4 regions of the Halobacillus naozhouensis genome follow, and region 2 is predicted to be linked to each of the others. Evidence: riboswitches for the same ligand, from Rfam matches in the RefSeq annotation. Region 2 holds a riboswitch; each other region holds the start of a gene.
The links. A riboswitch is a leader RNA that binds a small molecule or an ion and turns the genes downstream of it on or off. The one in region 2 is predicted to bind cobalamin.
Positions count from the first base shown of each region.

Region 1 (4,133 bases), 1.9 Mb from region 2:
TACGGTGACTTCAGGTGGTAATGGAGAATCCACATTAGGTTTTTTCTCCTCCTCTTTTAACTCTTTCAGGGCGGTACTTATCGTGCTCTCGCCATTTATCGATATGGGAACAAAAAAGGAAGTGTCCGCTGAGGCAGGCTTAAGTACTTTGAAAATATAACTGCCTTCTTCAATAGCCGACAATGATGATACATTTCCATAGCTGCCCAGTGATACCGGTGAGCCGTCCTCAGTTTGGACGGAAATCTTTTCAATATTGTAAGGCTCTACTGACCACTTTATACTGTTAACGATTGAAGTACTCATTGCATTCCCGCTAACCGAAAAGTTATCGGGAAAGGTCACCTGAGCCTCTTTCTCATTTTCATCAATTGAAATGGTGATATTTTCAAGAATATTTTCTGATAATCCGAGTTTCTCTGTATTGATAGTGCTTCCTTCCTGTCCATTCCCTTCAGATACAACTGTAAGAGGAACAATATGTTGAACACTTTGATCAACAGCTGCCAAGGGTTTCATATTATTGGAAATGTCTTCGACAACCATGCTTTTCAACTCGTGCCCTGTTTGACGGGAGGCTTCCTGATTAGCTTTTGCCGGGAGATCTTTCCCATTACTTGAACTATCGAACATGTTCAGCTTTAAACTCTGCTGATCAGCAGGTTGAGGGTGATCGACAGCCCCTTCCTTCATGGAATAATAAGAAAAAGGGACGACTATAGCCAGAATCAGCACTGCAATGACGGAAGCAATGCCAGGCAGTAGCCATCTTTGCCGTTTTGCAGGCTGCTGTTTGGAGTTATCGTGGACCAGGCGGTAATACTCATCTTTATTCTTTGTATCTTTAATTTGCGGGAGCTCATGCAGCATTTTTTCTACACGTTTAACCTGTTCGTCATTATGCTTCATGGTCATTATCCCCCTTAACACCTAATCGTTTCTTTAAAGCAAGCATTCCTCTATGCTGTGTAGTTTTAACCTTACTTTCAGTAAACTGCAGAATGGCTGCCGTTTCCTGTATTGTCATGCCTTGGATATACCTTAAGATGATGACACTTTTTTGATCTACAGTACACTGGTCTAATGCTTCGTAAACTTCCCTCATTCTGTCATTCAGCTCTGCCACTTCATCAGGGAGGGCCTCATTATCCTTTAATGAATCCCCTTTTTCTTCCCAGTTGAAAAACTCCATGATCTTTTTTCTTTTACGTCCCTGCTTACGGAAATAATCAATAGTTACATGTCTCGCTATCGAAAATAGCCAGGTTTTTTCACTGCTCCTGCCATCAAAAGATTGATATGATTGAAGCACTTTTATATAAACCTCCTGCGTTAAATCTTCTGCTGCTTGTCGATTTTTCACCATATAATAAATAAATTGAAATAAATCTCGGTGATATTTTTCATAAAGTTCCTCAAAGAACGGTTTCACACTTTGAACCTCCCGTTCATTCATATTGTCGTTTATGTACCATGAAAAGTTACACCTACCTATCATAATACCGATCAATTAAAATGAAAACCATAAATGTTCATATAAAAAGAGCTGCTAAAATGCAGCTCTTTTTTTAAACGCTTTATACACTTGTGAGTAAATATTTCTTTTGATAACGAGAAAACAATGTCCCCAATACAGGGGAGAGCACTAGGATAAAAATAACGTTGCTTGCTGCATGATTCAAGTCCATCGGTAATCCTGCCAAATAATAAGCCCAAAATGGCTGTCCCGCAACTCTCATGGTAAGGGAAATAATTAATCCATAAACAACCCCGCTTAAAAAGCCATATATTGACAAAGCCCACACTGGAATGTTTGCCCAGTATTTACCGATTAAACCTGCCCCCATACCGATTATAGACCAGGAGAGAATTTGCCAAATGGTCCAATAACCCATTCCGAGAAAAACGTTAGACAGGAATGTTGTTAAGAAAGCCATAATGACCGCAGCCAGTGGTCCTAACCAAAACCCTGTAATGATAATAATAGCTGTGACAGGCTGGACATTTGGAACATTCGCCATCACCAGGCGTCCTGCAATTGCCATTGAAGCAAGCATTGCAATTAATGTTAATTTATAAGTATTCATGCATCATCATTCCCAGGATTGAAAATCAAACACGATTTCGTCGCCCTGTTTTACTTCGTATTTATTCGCTCCAACCATTGAAGACTCCCCATTTATGGTAAACATCCAGGCCCTTTTCTCTCCTTTACTGGCCGAAATTCCTTTAATCCCCGTAATGAACCCGTCTTTCTCTGCCACCTCAAAGTTATTTTTCATGACTTCCATTAACACAGTTCCTTCTTCAACCGTTACTTTTTTAGTGGCGAGCACTTTTTCGCCTTTGTTCTTGGAAAGTTCGATGTTTAATGTTACTTCCTGCTTTTGCTCCTGGCTTGCTGTGGCTTCTTCTCCTCCACCTTCTGTTTGGCATCCAGCGAGTACAAATGCTGTCATCATTAAAGCCGTGAATAATGCAGACATCTTTCTCATGATTTCAAAACTCCCATTCTATAATTAGATATAATTGCTGCAACGCTATCCGGGAATGGGGATAATCGACAACACAGTCTATAGTGACGGCAGTAGAAAAGCCTGCCCCTTTTATCGAAGGGGCAGGCTTAAGACATACCAGCAAAGCTATGTAAGTAAGTTACATAAAAATAGACCGGATGCCTCAAATGCTCAATCCCCGAAGCTTTGAAACAATTTAAGATCAGGCAGGTCTACTGACTTGTGCTTCATTCTACTAGAGGGCCTTCCCACGAGTAATCGCAGTGGTTTCCCTTGTTCGTCAACACTTACAGTTGCGAGGACAGCTCTGGCCTTTCACCAGATTCCCTTTTATACCAAATTGGTACCTAAGCTACTTATTTATTATATTTGTATCTTACCGTACGGAAAAGGTACTTTCAAGCTATTTATCATTCTGCTCCCCGTCTATTGGCAGAGTAAAAGTGAAGGTTGTTCCTTCATTCACTCTACTATGAACATGAATTGATCCTTTATGAGCCTCAATGATGTTCTTGGCAATAGCGAGTCCCAATCCCGTACCTTTCTTGCTTGTTTCTCTTTTTCTGGATTTATCTGCTTTATAAAACCTTTCAAACACAAAAGGAAGATCTTCCTCAGGTATTCCCAATCCAGAATCTGTGACTTTCACGCCCCATTGCTCAGAGTTTCGTTCAGCTATTACATCCACTGATCCGTGCTCATTTGTATGCCGAATCGCATTGTCTATTAAATTCGTTAAAACTTGTTCGATTCGGTCTGCATCGATATGAATAGTTCTCGGAGCCTCGTTTAAATGAAGCTGGAGATTGATATTCCGTTCATTTGCCAAACCTTGAAACTTACGAATAATTTTTTCAAGAAATGGCCTTACTTCGACTGAGTCCATATAAAGCATCATATGTCCTGCTTCCATTCGAGCGAGGTCGAGCAATTCATTCACTAACCTGCTGATACGAAGAGATTCATCGTGAATAATCTTAGCCAGCTCGTTTTTATCTTCTTTCGTTTCTGCAACATCATCTACAATCGCTTCACTGTATCCTTGTAACATGGAAATCGGAGTTCTTAGTTCATGTGATACGTTTGCGATAAAGTCTTTTCTAAGTTTATCCAATCGCCTCTCTTCTGTCATATCCCGAAGTACCGCTACAGCTCCTCTTATATACGTACGATCATAAAGAGGTGTCATTAACATGACCCATGTCCGTCCTTGCACAGTAATTTCAGTCATCACTTCTTGTTCGCTCTCAATAACCTCATCAAATAGTTTTCGCATGGGCTGAGGTACTTTCCGTTTCTCATGAGAGGTTTCGTCCATCTCATTTTCATATCTCCAAGACTGATAAAATTGATCAGCAGGGGGGTTAGAGACTAAGATTTCTCCTTGTCTGTTAATCGTCAACACCCCATCAGCCATGGAACGTAAAATACCTGACAATTGTTCTTTTTCCTGATTAAGTGCATTGATGTGAAATTTAAGTTCCCGCCCCATACGATTAAAGGCCATGGCTAATTCTCCGATTTCATCATGTGTTAAAATCGGAATTTTCGTATTGAATTCTCCTCTTGCCAGTTCCAGAGCACCCTCTCGCATCTTAATTAATGGAGCGGTGATTC
Region 1 covers NZ_CP121671.1:2,289,113-2,293,245, forward strand. Annotated here, with positions in the region: gene P9989_RS12030 (GerMN domain-containing protein) at 1-909, opposite strand, end outside; gene sigX (RNA polymerase sigma factor SigX) at 899-1,456, opposite strand; gene P9989_RS12040 (ECF transporter S component) at 1,578-2,087, opposite strand; gene P9989_RS12045 (DUF4430 domain-containing protein) at 2,094-2,495, opposite strand; cobalamin riboswitch at 2,705-2,882, opposite strand; gene P9989_RS12050 (ATP-binding protein) at 2,920-4,133, opposite strand, start outside.
Region 1: another riboswitch for cobalamin. It lies ahead of P9989_RS12045 (DUF4430 domain-containing protein); the one in region 2 lies ahead of P9989_RS01935 (ribonucleoside-diphosphate reductase subunit alpha).

Region 2 (4,133 bases):
ATTCCCAGGCGATCTTTTTCCGGGCAAGCAGGTGGGCCCATCCAAACGTGCCAAGACCAATGCCGCGATAGGACTGATTTGTCAGTTGTGCCTGCTTTACTGGAATGGAATTTTGATTGATGACATTATCAAGCATCCGTACCTGGATCGGAATCAACCGTGGCAGAACTCCAGCTGGGACAGCGCGTCCTAAATTCACACTGGATAAGTTACAGACGACAAAATCTCCCGGGTTTTGCACAGTAATGATTTTCCCAGCCTCTACATACTGTTCCTCTTGTACGGTAGGACTCTGATTTTGCATAATTTCCGTACATAAATTGCTGCAATACACCATCCCTTTATGGCTGTTCGGGTTCATGCGATTGACCTCATCACGGTAAAACATGTACGGAGTGCCTGTCTCCAGCTGGCCGATCATAATTCGCTTCATAATTTCAATCGCGGGTACCGACTCTTTGGACAAATCAGGATGCTCGACACAAGCCCAATATCGATCACGGAACGATCCGCTGCCACGCTGCTCATCGTAATAATCTTCCAGCGAAAATCCCATCACAGAACGAACTTCATGCGGATCAAACAAATACCAATCCTCGCGATTCTCAACGGCTTCCATAAACACATCAGGAATGGAGACTCCCGTAAACAAATCATGCGTTCGCTGCCGCTCATCCCCGTTGTTCAATCGACTGTCGAGAAACGGAAAGATATCCTTATGCCAAACGTCAAGGTACACCGCGACAGCCCCTTGACGCTGACCAAGTTGATCCACACTGACAGCCGTATTATTAAGCTGCTTCATCCATGGAAGCACGCCTGATGAAACACCCTTAAACCCTCGAATATCACTGCCACGGCTGCGAATTTTCCCTAGATAAACACCAATACCTCCGCCGTGCTTACTCAAATTCGCCACATCCGTATTGGTGTCGTAGATCGACTGCAAACTATCATCGACCGTATCAATAAAACAAGAGCTCAACTGGCCATAACGCTTGCCCGCATTTGCTAGAGTAGGTGTGGCTACTGTCATATAGAGGTTACTCAACGCCCAATAGGATTCCTTCACCCACTCTAAACGCTTGGAATGATCCTCCTCTGCCATCAACGTCATCGCGATAATCATGAATCGCTCCTGAGGAAGTTCAAACACTTCACCAGCCTTTGATTTCGCCAAATAACGGTCGCCAAGCGTTTTTAATCCGATATAAGTAAATAAACGATCACGCTCAGGAACAATGGCCGCCTCAAGTTCATCGATTTCCTGTTTCGAATAATAGTTAAATAGACTAGAACTATAAATTTCTTCATCCCTTAATATCTCGATTAAATGATGAAATCCTGCGTAACGCTCGCTCTGCGTACGATTACGAACAGATTCCTCATACATCATCTCGAGCTGAATTCGCGCAGCCAAATACGTCCAGTCCGGCTCCATTTCATTGATTTCAGCTAAACACTCCAAGACCAATGCCTTACCCTGCTCCTTACGCTTCATTTGGTCCAGGTTCATATCAGGAAGCTTGTCCAATAACCGCTGCACATCCAGTGATGGAAAGTTATCCTTCTGCTCTACTAACCAAGCCTTCCAGTCCAATGTAAACACTGCTGTCATACTAACCACTCCTTTTAAATAACTTTTGAAAAAGGTGATGTGAGAGACCCTGATCTGAAGGGGTACGCCACATCACATGAAGTCTGTCTGCATAATTGACCATAAAAAAATCCGCTCATTCAATTGAGCGGATGAAACCATGAAATGAAAGAGGATATTCTAAAAGAGAGTGGAGTCCCCGATTCATTCCATCGCTTCATCTTCTCAATCCCCGAAGAAGTTGAAACTTTCTCGCGTAGGAAGACAGGTCTCCTGACTCACGCCCATTTCTACTACGGTCCCTTCCCGTGCACGTATGCACAGTGGGTTTTTTCCGTTTCGAGAGCGATGACAGTTGCGGGGGCAGTTCCGGATTCGAACCGGATTCCCTATTAAGCCTAGTGGCATCTTCTCCACGCAATACTATATGTAGTGTTTTATTAGTTGGTGTTTAGCTTATATTGTGTTTTAATCATAACGAAGATTGTAGAACTCTGCAACAGTTTTTCATTGATTAGGAATATATTACCTGTTGCAAAGGAATCGAAAAATAATTGTAGAATTACTATTATAGGGAACGGAGCCAAAAGGAGGCAAACACGATGACTTCATTTAACTGGCATCAGGAAGCTGAAAAGCAGTGGGATGATAGAGTAGAGTTTTGGAATGCAAACAGTAAGAATATGTGGGAAGAGGGAAGCAGGAAAACGATTATCCCCTTTTTAAAAAAGCATGTAGGAACAGGAAGTAAAGTAGCCGATCTAGGGTGCGGAGACGGATATGGATCTTATAAACTTGAGAAAGCAGGTTATGCTGTTACTGGACTGGATATCTCACAAGATATGATTGATCGTGCGAAGGCACGCTTGGAACACAAGCGGCTTCAGTTCGTACAAGGAGATCTTGCTCGTCTTCCTTTTGAAATAGAAAGCTTTGATGCGATTATGGCTATAAATAGCCTGGAATGGACAGAAGTACCTTACAAGGGCCTCGAGGAAATGAAACGGATCCTCAAACCGGGCGGACAATTATGCATCGGCATTCTTGGCCCAACCGCGATGCCAAGAATGAACAGTTACCGGCGGATCTACGGAGAAGAAGTGATATGTAACACGATGATGCCATGGGAGCTCAGGCAAATGGCTGAGGAAACAGGTTGGAAGCTTATTGATGAACATGGAGTATACAAACGTGAAGTAGAGAAAGAGGATGTGTCCCATTTTCCTGTCGAACTGCAGCAGGCACTCACGTTCATGTGGGTCTTTTTGTTTGAGAAAAAGTAAGCTTGTCGCTAGGAAAAGAAAATAGGTAGGCCGATTACGCAGCGTGGTTAACCTTAATATATAACAGGTTAACCACGCTGCGTTGGTGCTTACGTTCCCCTTTTTTAGGAACTAAATTCACAGAAAATAGGCTGGAAAGAAGACTTTCTTTTCTAGGCGGGTTTATTCGTTGACATGTGACACTGTGTCATATATAGTAGTTCTTGTTCCTAAGTGACATGGTGTCACTTTTATTTAGATTGGGGGGAGAGATAATGCCCAAACAGACGTTTTATAATTTAAAAGGGGAAAAGAGGCAAGCTCTACTAGATGCAGCAAAAAAAGAATTTTCAAGAGTCTCATTTTACGATGCCTCTATTTCTAATATCGTGAAAACGGCCAAGATTCCAAGAGGAAGTTTTTATCAATATTTTGAAGATAAAGAGGACATCTTTTTTTATTTGTTAAATGAAGATGCGAAAAGAAGACATGAGCATTTTATTACGTTTCTAAAGAAATATGATGGAGATATATTTGCTACGATGATTGCGATATTTCAAGTTTCCCTCGAGTATTCTCAAGATCAAGGTAAAAATGATTTTATAAGAAATGCCTTTTTGAATATGAATTATAAAATTGAAAATACATTTGCTAAGTTTCTTACGGATGAAACAGTTAATAATAGGTATGAAGAAATCTTTCAATTAGTAAGTACTAAAAAGTTAAATGTTTCAAGTGAAGAGGAATTATTTCATCTTCTCGAAATTATCGTAGCCGTGACTTTTCATAATCTTGTGCAAAGCTATGCAAAAGAGTTACCTATTGAGAAAGCTATCGAAAACTATACAGCTGAATTAAATTTACTTAAAAAAGGACTTTTAAGGTAATTCTAACTAATAAACACTAATACACGTTCATGCATTTTAAATCTGGTTTCCGGATTTTAATCATATGGAAAGAAGGAATAACATGGGTAACAAAAACGATCAGGCACAAGGTGAGACTGTAAATAAGGTCCCCCTTATGCTTGTCTTAATTTCAGGGGCATTTGCTGCTATATTAAATCAGACGCTTCTAGCTACGGCCTTACCACACATTATGGCTGATTTGCATCTTGAGGCAAATACAGCCCAGTGGTTAACGTCTATTTTTATGTTGGTGAATGGGATCATGATTCCAATTACGGCTTTTTTAATTGGCCGTTTTACAACGAGAGCTTTGTTTTTATCCGCAATGGGGATGTTCGCGATGGGTACATTAATTTGTGCGATAGC
Region 2 covers NZ_CP121671.1:343,667-347,799, forward strand. Annotated here, with positions in the region: gene P9989_RS01935 (ribonucleoside-diphosphate reductase subunit alpha) at 1-1,618, opposite strand, end outside; cobalamin riboswitch at 1,845-2,024, opposite strand; gene P9989_RS01940 (class I SAM-dependent methyltransferase) at 2,200-2,880, shown strand; gene P9989_RS01945 (TetR/AcrR family transcriptional regulator) at 3,135-3,746, shown strand; gene P9989_RS01950 (DHA2 family efflux MFS transporter permease subunit) at 3,829-4,133, shown strand, end outside.

Region 3 (4,133 bases), 1.5 Mb from region 2:
CCGTCGTTACGACTTCTACATTCGCTGACGAAGCAAGAATTTGCTGCATTCCATAATAATCAGAGAACTCACCTGTGGCGATCACTTCATCGCCTGCTTCTGCTGATAAACCAGGGACACGAACAATAATACCCCCCGTTTCATCCTGAATGTAAAGGTTCGTTTGACCGCCTGCTTCAAAAGCAGCTGTCGCAATCCCCTTCACTTTAACCGTTGATCCAGGTTCACTCGCCCGTGCCTCTTTAATGGATTGAACTTCTACGTCAGGAACATCCGGCATTTGATAGCTTCCTAGGTACTCTTTCGTATCTTTAGCATAGCTGTCCCATTCTTCTGCGGTTTCAAAGCCGTCTTCTAAATTTGTGTCTCCGGCAGTCACGGATTCCTTACGAATAAGGGTGACATCACCAGCAAACGATTCTTCACTGCCGATTTGACCGATAGAATCAACAACTACACCGTCTTTTTTCAGGACTACAGGATCATTTCCATTAAAATTTATTGCTGAATTGTTTGTAGCATCCGCACTCGCTAAAATCTCTTCATCTGCACGACTATTGGCCGCAACGAAAACTTCACCGCTGGAGAGCGTTCCTGACAATTCGAAGGTACCTGTGGGTTCCAGAGACCCGTTCGCATACATTTCAATTGTGTAGGCAGATAAATCTATTGAACTGCCTGTTCCGTTATAGATTTCAACCGCTTTATTATAACTGCTGCCTTCTATGTATTCTGAGATAAATAAATCGCTCGGTGCTTCCGCAGCATAACTTTGTGGTACCGCACTTATAAATGGACCTAACGCCAATACGGCGGCCAGACCAGTAACGACCGTCTTTTTAATACTCATTTCATTCCTCCTAAATATGTCATATAAATCTATCAATCTTCCCCAAGTATAAAAGATAAACTACTCACACATTTATCTTTTTTGTAAAATTTTCAAATTGAATCAATAGACACAACATAAGACGTCTGACCACTAGAACCATTCCCCCTAATTACATCCAATTTATGGATGACATGAGGTGGAATATACTTCCACCTCATGTCATCTGCCCAATCAGAATAATGGAATTTACCTCTGAAGCTCCGTAAAATAAGAAACGTATGATATTAATAATGAGGTGATAAATATGAAAATAGAGATTTGGTCGGACTTTGTTTGTCCCTTTTGTTATATTGGTAAGTGTCGCCTAGAGGAAGCGTTATCACAGATAGGTGCAGGAGAGCAAACTGAGGTCGCTTACAAGAGCTTTGAACTTGATCCCCAAGCGGAGAAAAACACAGGAATGACTAACGCTGAAAAGCTTGCAGCCAAGTATGGCAAGAGTCTTGAAGAAGCAAAGCAGATGAACAAAAACATGGAACAGCAAGCCTCAAGTGTGGGGCTAAAATACAATTTGGACACAGCAGTTCCTACTAATACATTTGACGCTCACCGCTTGGCTAAATTCGCAGAGAGTAAAGGAGTCGGTAAAGAAGCGACAGAACAGTTCTTCCAAGCTGTTCTCACGGATGGAAAGGACGTTGGTGATCACGATACACTTATCGAACTTGCAGAACACATAGGGCTTGACCGAGCTGAAGTCCATGATGTACTGGCTGGTGAGCAATTCGGGGAACTTGTTCGTGCGGAAGAAGCAGAAGCAAGGGAAATCGGCGTTCAAGGAGTTCCTTTCTTCGTCATTAACCGTAAGTATGCCATTTCTGGCGCCCAACCTACTGAAGTTTTTGTACAAAACTTACAAAAGATTATGGAAGAAGAACAACAATCCCCTTCTCTCCAAAATTTAACAAATAAAATCCAAGGAGAAGCCTGCACTGACGAAAACTGTGATGTTCCACCAAACAACAGCTAACACCAATTTGTTCCACCTCAGGTCATCCAGAATCTGGATGACCTGAGGTGGAAGTTTCTTTATATTATCGTAAGCTGGCGCGGTTGCGTCGGTATTCTTTTCTGGCAGGTGCTGTTTGGTGCAGCCTTATTTCTTCACTCGTTTCGGGGATAACCTGTGGAACTGGGGTCGGTTTTCCTTCTGAATCTACAGCAACCATCGTAAGAAATGACTCCGTTGTTAACATTTTCTCGCCATTTAATAAATCATCAGCAAATACCTTTACGTACACTTCCATTGAGGACTTCCCCGTTGAGGTGACACACGCTTCAAGTGTCAGCGCATCCCCTACTTTAGCAGAAGATAAGAAATCTACTGAATCAATTGAGGCCGTGACGACCACACAGTTACTATGTTTCATCGCAGTTAATGCAGCAATTTCATCGATATAAGCAAGCACTTTTCCTCCAAAAATCGTATCCAGATGATTGGTGTCTGGAGGCAGAACCAACCGTGTCTGTGTCATTTTTGAAACTTGCACTGGCAAAGCATTATCCATTTCCTTTTCCCCTCTTTCTGATCCATACGCATCTATGTACGCTGATTTTGACAAACCGTAGTAAACCACTTTCGAGCCATACGCAACAAAAAAACACCTTCCTAACGAAGATGTGAATTGTGTGCAGTCAAAATGGATCAGCAAGAAAAAGCTGATATCTCATTACGTAACACCCTCCTATCTCCCGTAGGAAAAAACATGTTCTTCTTTATGGCAGGTCTCCTGGCTAAGAATCAGCAGCTCTTTCTCCTTCCCGTTTCTAGTAGAAACAGTGGAATTTAGAAAGGCCTCCTCCTTACAGTGGCGGGACCGCGTTGGATTTGCACCAATCTTCCCATTTTCAGCTTCAATACGAAGCCACCATAAAGCCTATTCAGTTTTTTCGAGGGCCCTTGCCCTCTTTCTTTACTATTGATTAGAACAGGCCAGTTGTCAATTGATTTATGTATTGGTTATGTCAGAAGGTTTAGAAAAGATAGATCACAAAAAAGTAAAAGCCTAAAGTGGAGTCATCTAGGAGCCTACAATCTTACTATTGACCTTAAAAGGAAAGCGATAGCAAACGTTCCATTTAACCGCGCCATTGTGACCGCCATTTATGTAGATGCCAATGGAAAAGTCACTAAATAAAGGTTTGCAATAACACCCCTGTCCCAGTTCACTAACATGAGGCAGGGGTTGGTTTTTTACATCTATCGTACCCATTTCACGATCATTTTTATAAGGAAATAGCCAACACAAAAGGCTAAAAACCCAAGTACACTTATAGCAGCATCGTTAAACTCCATAGCTCCCCTGCCTGTAATCTTTTGCTGGATTTCCACAGCCAGCACAAAAACGAGAACCATAGATAGGGTGAACAAAAATGAAATAGCCGTAATGCTCCATTTAGCAAGCGCATGAAACAGGATGTCCACGAAGATCAACCCTATGATCCCCAGTATTCCAATAATCCAGAAATGGAGCTCCTTATCAGTTAGATTCCACCCAAATGACTGGGATAATCTTAAAAACAGATCGTGAAACATATTAACAATTTCAGCTAATAGTATAATCATTTCTTTCATAAACCAGCCTCCTTCCCCCTAATCATGGTAGCACACCCAAGCATCCCTCCCCCACCTCAGGTCATCCAATAAATGGATGACCAAATGGATGACCTGAGGTGGGGGTTTTTTCCAATCTTTCACTCATCACTTTTACAAGATTCGCCATTCCAAGTATAATAGATAATTAGTTCAATGCTATTTTACATTAATTGAGGTGGAGTTATGGGACGTAAAGAAATGAAGAAAAGGAAAAGAAAAAAGGGCCGCTGGTGGAAAATTGCCCTTCTCATTATTGTGCTCCTGCTCGTTGGGGGAGGCGTCTATGCATTCACGATTTTCAACAACGTTAAACAAACAGTTAATAGCAAACTTCACGAAGGCGTACCTTCTATAGATACAGAGATGACGGATAAAAAAGTCGATAATAAAGAACCCATCAACATCCTTTTGCTTGGTGTAGATGAGCGTGAAAATGATCAAGGACGTTCCGATACGATGATTGTGATGACCCTTGACCCAGCTAATGATCAAATGCAATTGGTTAGTATCCCCCGTGATACAAAAGTAAAAATTGCAGGGGATGGTCGTGTAACTCGGATTAATCATGCTTACGCTTATGGTGGAAGTGACATGGCCGTTAAGACCGTTGAAAACTTCCTTGATATCCATATTGATTATTATGTA
Region 3 covers NZ_CP121671.1:3,044,563-3,048,695, forward strand. Annotated here, with positions in the region: gene P9989_RS15940 (DUF8508 domain-containing protein) at 1-850, opposite strand, end outside; gene P9989_RS15945 (DsbA family oxidoreductase) at 1,137-1,862, shown strand; gene P9989_RS15950 (acyl-CoA thioesterase) at 1,927-2,400, opposite strand; cobalamin riboswitch at 2,596-2,780, opposite strand; gene P9989_RS15955 (hypothetical protein) at 3,093-3,467, opposite strand; gene P9989_RS15960 (LCP family glycopolymer transferase) at 3,672-4,133, shown strand, end outside.
Region 3: another riboswitch for cobalamin. It lies ahead of P9989_RS15950 (acyl-CoA thioesterase); the one in region 2 lies ahead of P9989_RS01935 (ribonucleoside-diphosphate reductase subunit alpha).

Region 4 (4,133 bases), 480 kb from region 2:
AGGCGGATCGATCATAGCACGCGCATTTGATCATGCTGGATTACCAAGAGGCGTGTTCCAATCTATTTTGACAACACCAGATGAAATTGGTGACGAGATGTTGGAAAACCCTGTGGTACAATTAGTTGCTTTTACGGGTTCTACAGGGTTTGGAAAACACATAGGAGAAATTGCCGGCAAAAACCTAAAACGGGTAGCATTGGAACTGGGAGGTAATAACCCGTTCATCGTTTTACAAGATGCGGATGTTGAAAAAGCTGTTGATGCAGCAATTTTTGGTAAATTTATGCACCAAGGACAAATTTGTATGTGTATCAATCGGATTATTGCCCACAAAGATGTCTATGATAGATTTACGGAAAAATTTGTTGAACGGGCATCCCAATTGCCGTATGGCGATCAAACCGATCCTGATACAGTGATTGGACCATTAATTAATAGCCAGCAAGTGGAGAAAGCATTGGAAGCCGTTGAGAAGGCTGAAAAAGATGGGGCAAAAGTTGCCTTGAAAGGGGACCGGGAAGGAAATATACTGACACCGCATGTTTTTGTCGATGTGAAAAACACAGATGATATCGCACAGACCGAATTATTCTCTCCGGTTGTCTCTATAATCAAGGCAGAATCTGATGATAATGCCATTGAGTTAGCAAACGATACCATTTACGGGCTTACCTCTGCGATATTCACATCTGATTTAGAAAAAGGAGAAGCGTATGGCTTGAAGATAGATAGTGGCATGACACATGTTAATGACCAGACGGTAAATGATGCAGCCAATGTGCCGTTCGGTGGGAATAAACAAAGCGGATTAGGCAGGTTTGGAAATCCATGGGTAATTGATGAGTTTACTAAATTGAAATGGATTTCGGTACAAGAAAAATATAGGGAATTTCCTTTTTAACGGAGAAGCAGGACAAGTACACATCTCTTTACTTTAGGATGTACTTGTTCTTTTTCTATTATTTCATTAACTGGATGTAGATCATTCTGCCACATATAAATGACCATAATCAAACATAAAATGATGTGAAATTAAGAAGGTACTAGAGGAAGGTATATAGAAAAAGAAATGATGTGAGAATAAAAATGGTTTTCTTAAAAGAGCCAAGCGGGGAATAGGAGCCACATAGAATGAGAACTAAGTCACAGCGGAACTTTCAGAGCAAATATATAGATATGAAAAAGGTATTGTCCATTATAGGGATCATCTTTGTTGCCTTTAACTTGCGTCCAGCTATTACATCTGTAGGACCGCTAATCAGTTCCATAAAAGTTGATGTAGGGTTATCCAATGCAGCTGCAGGATTCATTACAACACTTCCTTTGGTGGCTTTTGCAGTGTTTTCTTTTCTTGCTCCCAGGTTAGGTCAACGATTCGGGTTAGAACGAATCGTGTTTGTGGGTTTACTAACCTTAATAGCAGGAATCTTAATTCGCTTTATATCAATGACGTTTACCCTGTTTGCTGGAACTGCATTAATTGGTATTGGAATTGCCATATCAAATGTGTTGTTACCTGGCATTGTTAAAGAGAAATACCCTGAAAAGGTTGGCTTAGTGACAGCCGTTTATACGACTTGCATGTCTATTTTTTCAGCCATTGGTACCGGGCTGAGCATTCCTTTAGCTAATGATTTCGGTTTAGGTTGGGAAAAAACGCTAGTATGCTGGGTTTTATTAGCTATTCCGGCAGCGATAGTTTGGCTGCCTCAACTTCGCAAACCAGCCCAAGTAGAGGATGTTAAAACGCCAGCACTGCAGGAAAATCCGATATGGCGTTCCCCAATTGCTTGGCAAGTGACAATCTTTATGGGGTTACAATCTTTCTTATTTTATTCCATGATTGCATGGCTGCCTGAAATCCTAAGCGGCAGAGGGCTAAGTATATCGACTGCTGGGTGGATGGTATCTGTCATGCAGTTAACGGGTCTTCCAATGACCTTCCTAACCCCCGTCCTGGCTACTCGCTTTAAGAATCAAAGAGGAATTATAGGGATGATTGGATGCCTTTACACGACAGGCTTGTTAGGAGTTTTGTTCGGAAGCGGTATTCCTCTGTTGACATTGAGTGTCATGCTGATTGGTATTGGTCAAGCCTCTTCTATTAGCTTAGCGCTTACCTTACTTGGACTCCGTGCGGACAATGCTCAGCAAAGTGCCGCATTATCCGGTATGTCTCAATCGATTGGGTATTCACTTGCTGCGGTGGGACCGGTATTAATTGGCATACTCCTCGATGTTACGGCATCAGTGACTGTTCCATTGCTGCTTTTCATTGCTGTTATAGTTGTTATGGTGGCAGCTGGTTTAGGAGCGGGGAGGAACCAGACGGTCTTTCAACAAGATCGAGCACCTCTTCGATAGCAGACAACAAAATTTTTTTATTATATGACGAAAAATTCCAAAACCCGAGCTTTTTTCCAACATATTTAGTACAATAATACATAATTGAATAAGCGTAAAAAAACAGGCGTGATGTTATTCATCACTTAAAAGGGAAGTTGGTGCAATTCCAACGCGGTCCCGCCACTGTATTTGTGAGCAACCTGCACGGTTCCACTGTGTGAAAAGCATGGGAAGGAGCAGGGAGCAATGATCATAAGCCAGGAGACCTACCTGTTTTTCTCACCAATAACCTACGCGGATAGGAGGTGTATGAGGAAAAGGTAACTGCATGTTATGCCATTAAGCGGCATTGCAAAATCTTTTCATGTACACATCTCCATTGCGGGATGTGTTTTTTTTGTGCTCAAAAACATTTTAGGGGGAGAGATTAACTTGAAACGACTATCGAATTACATACTTATGCTACTGGTGACAGTCGGTTTGCTAGTAGGCTGTGCGGGCAATGAGAACTCAAGTCAGCCAGAGGAAAACAAAAATGAAGATCACACTAAAACGGACGAGACTCAAGTTCAAGAGGGAACGACCTACCCTCTGACCGTAGAAGACTCTGCGGGAAATAAGGTCTTTCTGGAAGAAGATCCTGAACGAATTGTTTCATTGATTCCAAGTAATACAGAAATTGTGTTTGCCGTTGGCGCAGGAGAACAGGTTGTCGGAGTATCAGATCATGATAATTACCCTGAGCAGGTCAAGGAGATTAATAAAGTTGGCGGGATGCAAATGAATACCGAAAAAGTATTGTCATTAAAACCTGATCTCGTTCTTGCCCACGGTTCAAGTGCTCATAACTCTCAGGCAGCGATTGATCAAATCAGCAATGCAGGGATTTCGGTTTATGTGGTTAAGAACGCCTCTGATTTTAAGGGTGTTTATGAAACGATTCAGTCAATCGGTAAATTGGTAGATGAGCAAAAGAAAGCAGAGAGTATTGTAGCCGGGATGAAAAAGAAACTTAAAGGGATTAAAGAAAAGGCCTCTGAAATCAAGGATCCTAAAAGTGTATTTGTAGAAGTGTCTCCGGCACCGGAGATTTATACAACTGGAACAGGTACTTTCATGAATCAAATGCTCCAGGCGATTAATGCCGAGAATGCGGCTGTAAACCAACAAGGATGGGTGAAAATGAACGAGGAGGCCATTATTAACTTACAGCCAGATGTCATCATTACAACATATGGCTATTATACAGAGAAGCCTGTGGAAAAAGTGCTTTCTAGAGAAGGCTGGGAACAAGTACCAGCAATCGAGAAGAAACAGGTTTATGATGTTCACTCTGATCTCGTTACACGTGCGGGTCCACGCTTGATTGAAGGGGTAGAGCGGTTGGCTGAAGCTGTTTATCCGGAAACGTTCGGTGATGAATAAACCGCTAGCATATATAGGAAGCTTGGTGCTTCTAGTAGCTGCATGGCTGGCAGGGGTGGCTGTAGGCAGTCTACCTATTCCGCTTCCAGTCATTATCGGGGCGATAGCGGAAGCGATAAGTCCTTATCAATCGAATATTGATCCTATAAATATCAGTATTATTGTCGATGTTCGCACACCGCGGGTGGTATTGGCCGGTCTAGTGGGTGCATCACTAGCCATAGCCGGGGCATCCTTTCAAGGCCTGCTGCAAAACCCGTTAGCAGATCCTTATACATTAGGGGTGTCATCCGGCGCATCTGTCGGGGCAGTGTTGGTTTTGTTTGTGGGATTTTCCTTCCCGGTTTTTGCTTCCTTCA
Region 4 covers NZ_CP121671.1:4,080,128-4,084,260, reverse strand. Annotated here, with positions in the region: gene P9989_RS20795 (aldehyde dehydrogenase family protein) at 1-904, shown strand, start outside; gene P9989_RS20790 (CynX/NimT family MFS transporter) at 1,135-2,367, shown strand; cobalamin riboswitch at 2,455-2,637, shown strand; gene P9989_RS20785 (ABC transporter substrate-binding protein) at 2,782-3,774, shown strand; gene P9989_RS20780 (FecCD family ABC transporter permease) at 3,767-4,133, shown strand, end outside.
Region 4: another riboswitch for cobalamin. It lies ahead of P9989_RS20785 (ABC transporter substrate-binding protein); the one in region 2 lies ahead of P9989_RS01935 (ribonucleoside-diphosphate reductase subunit alpha).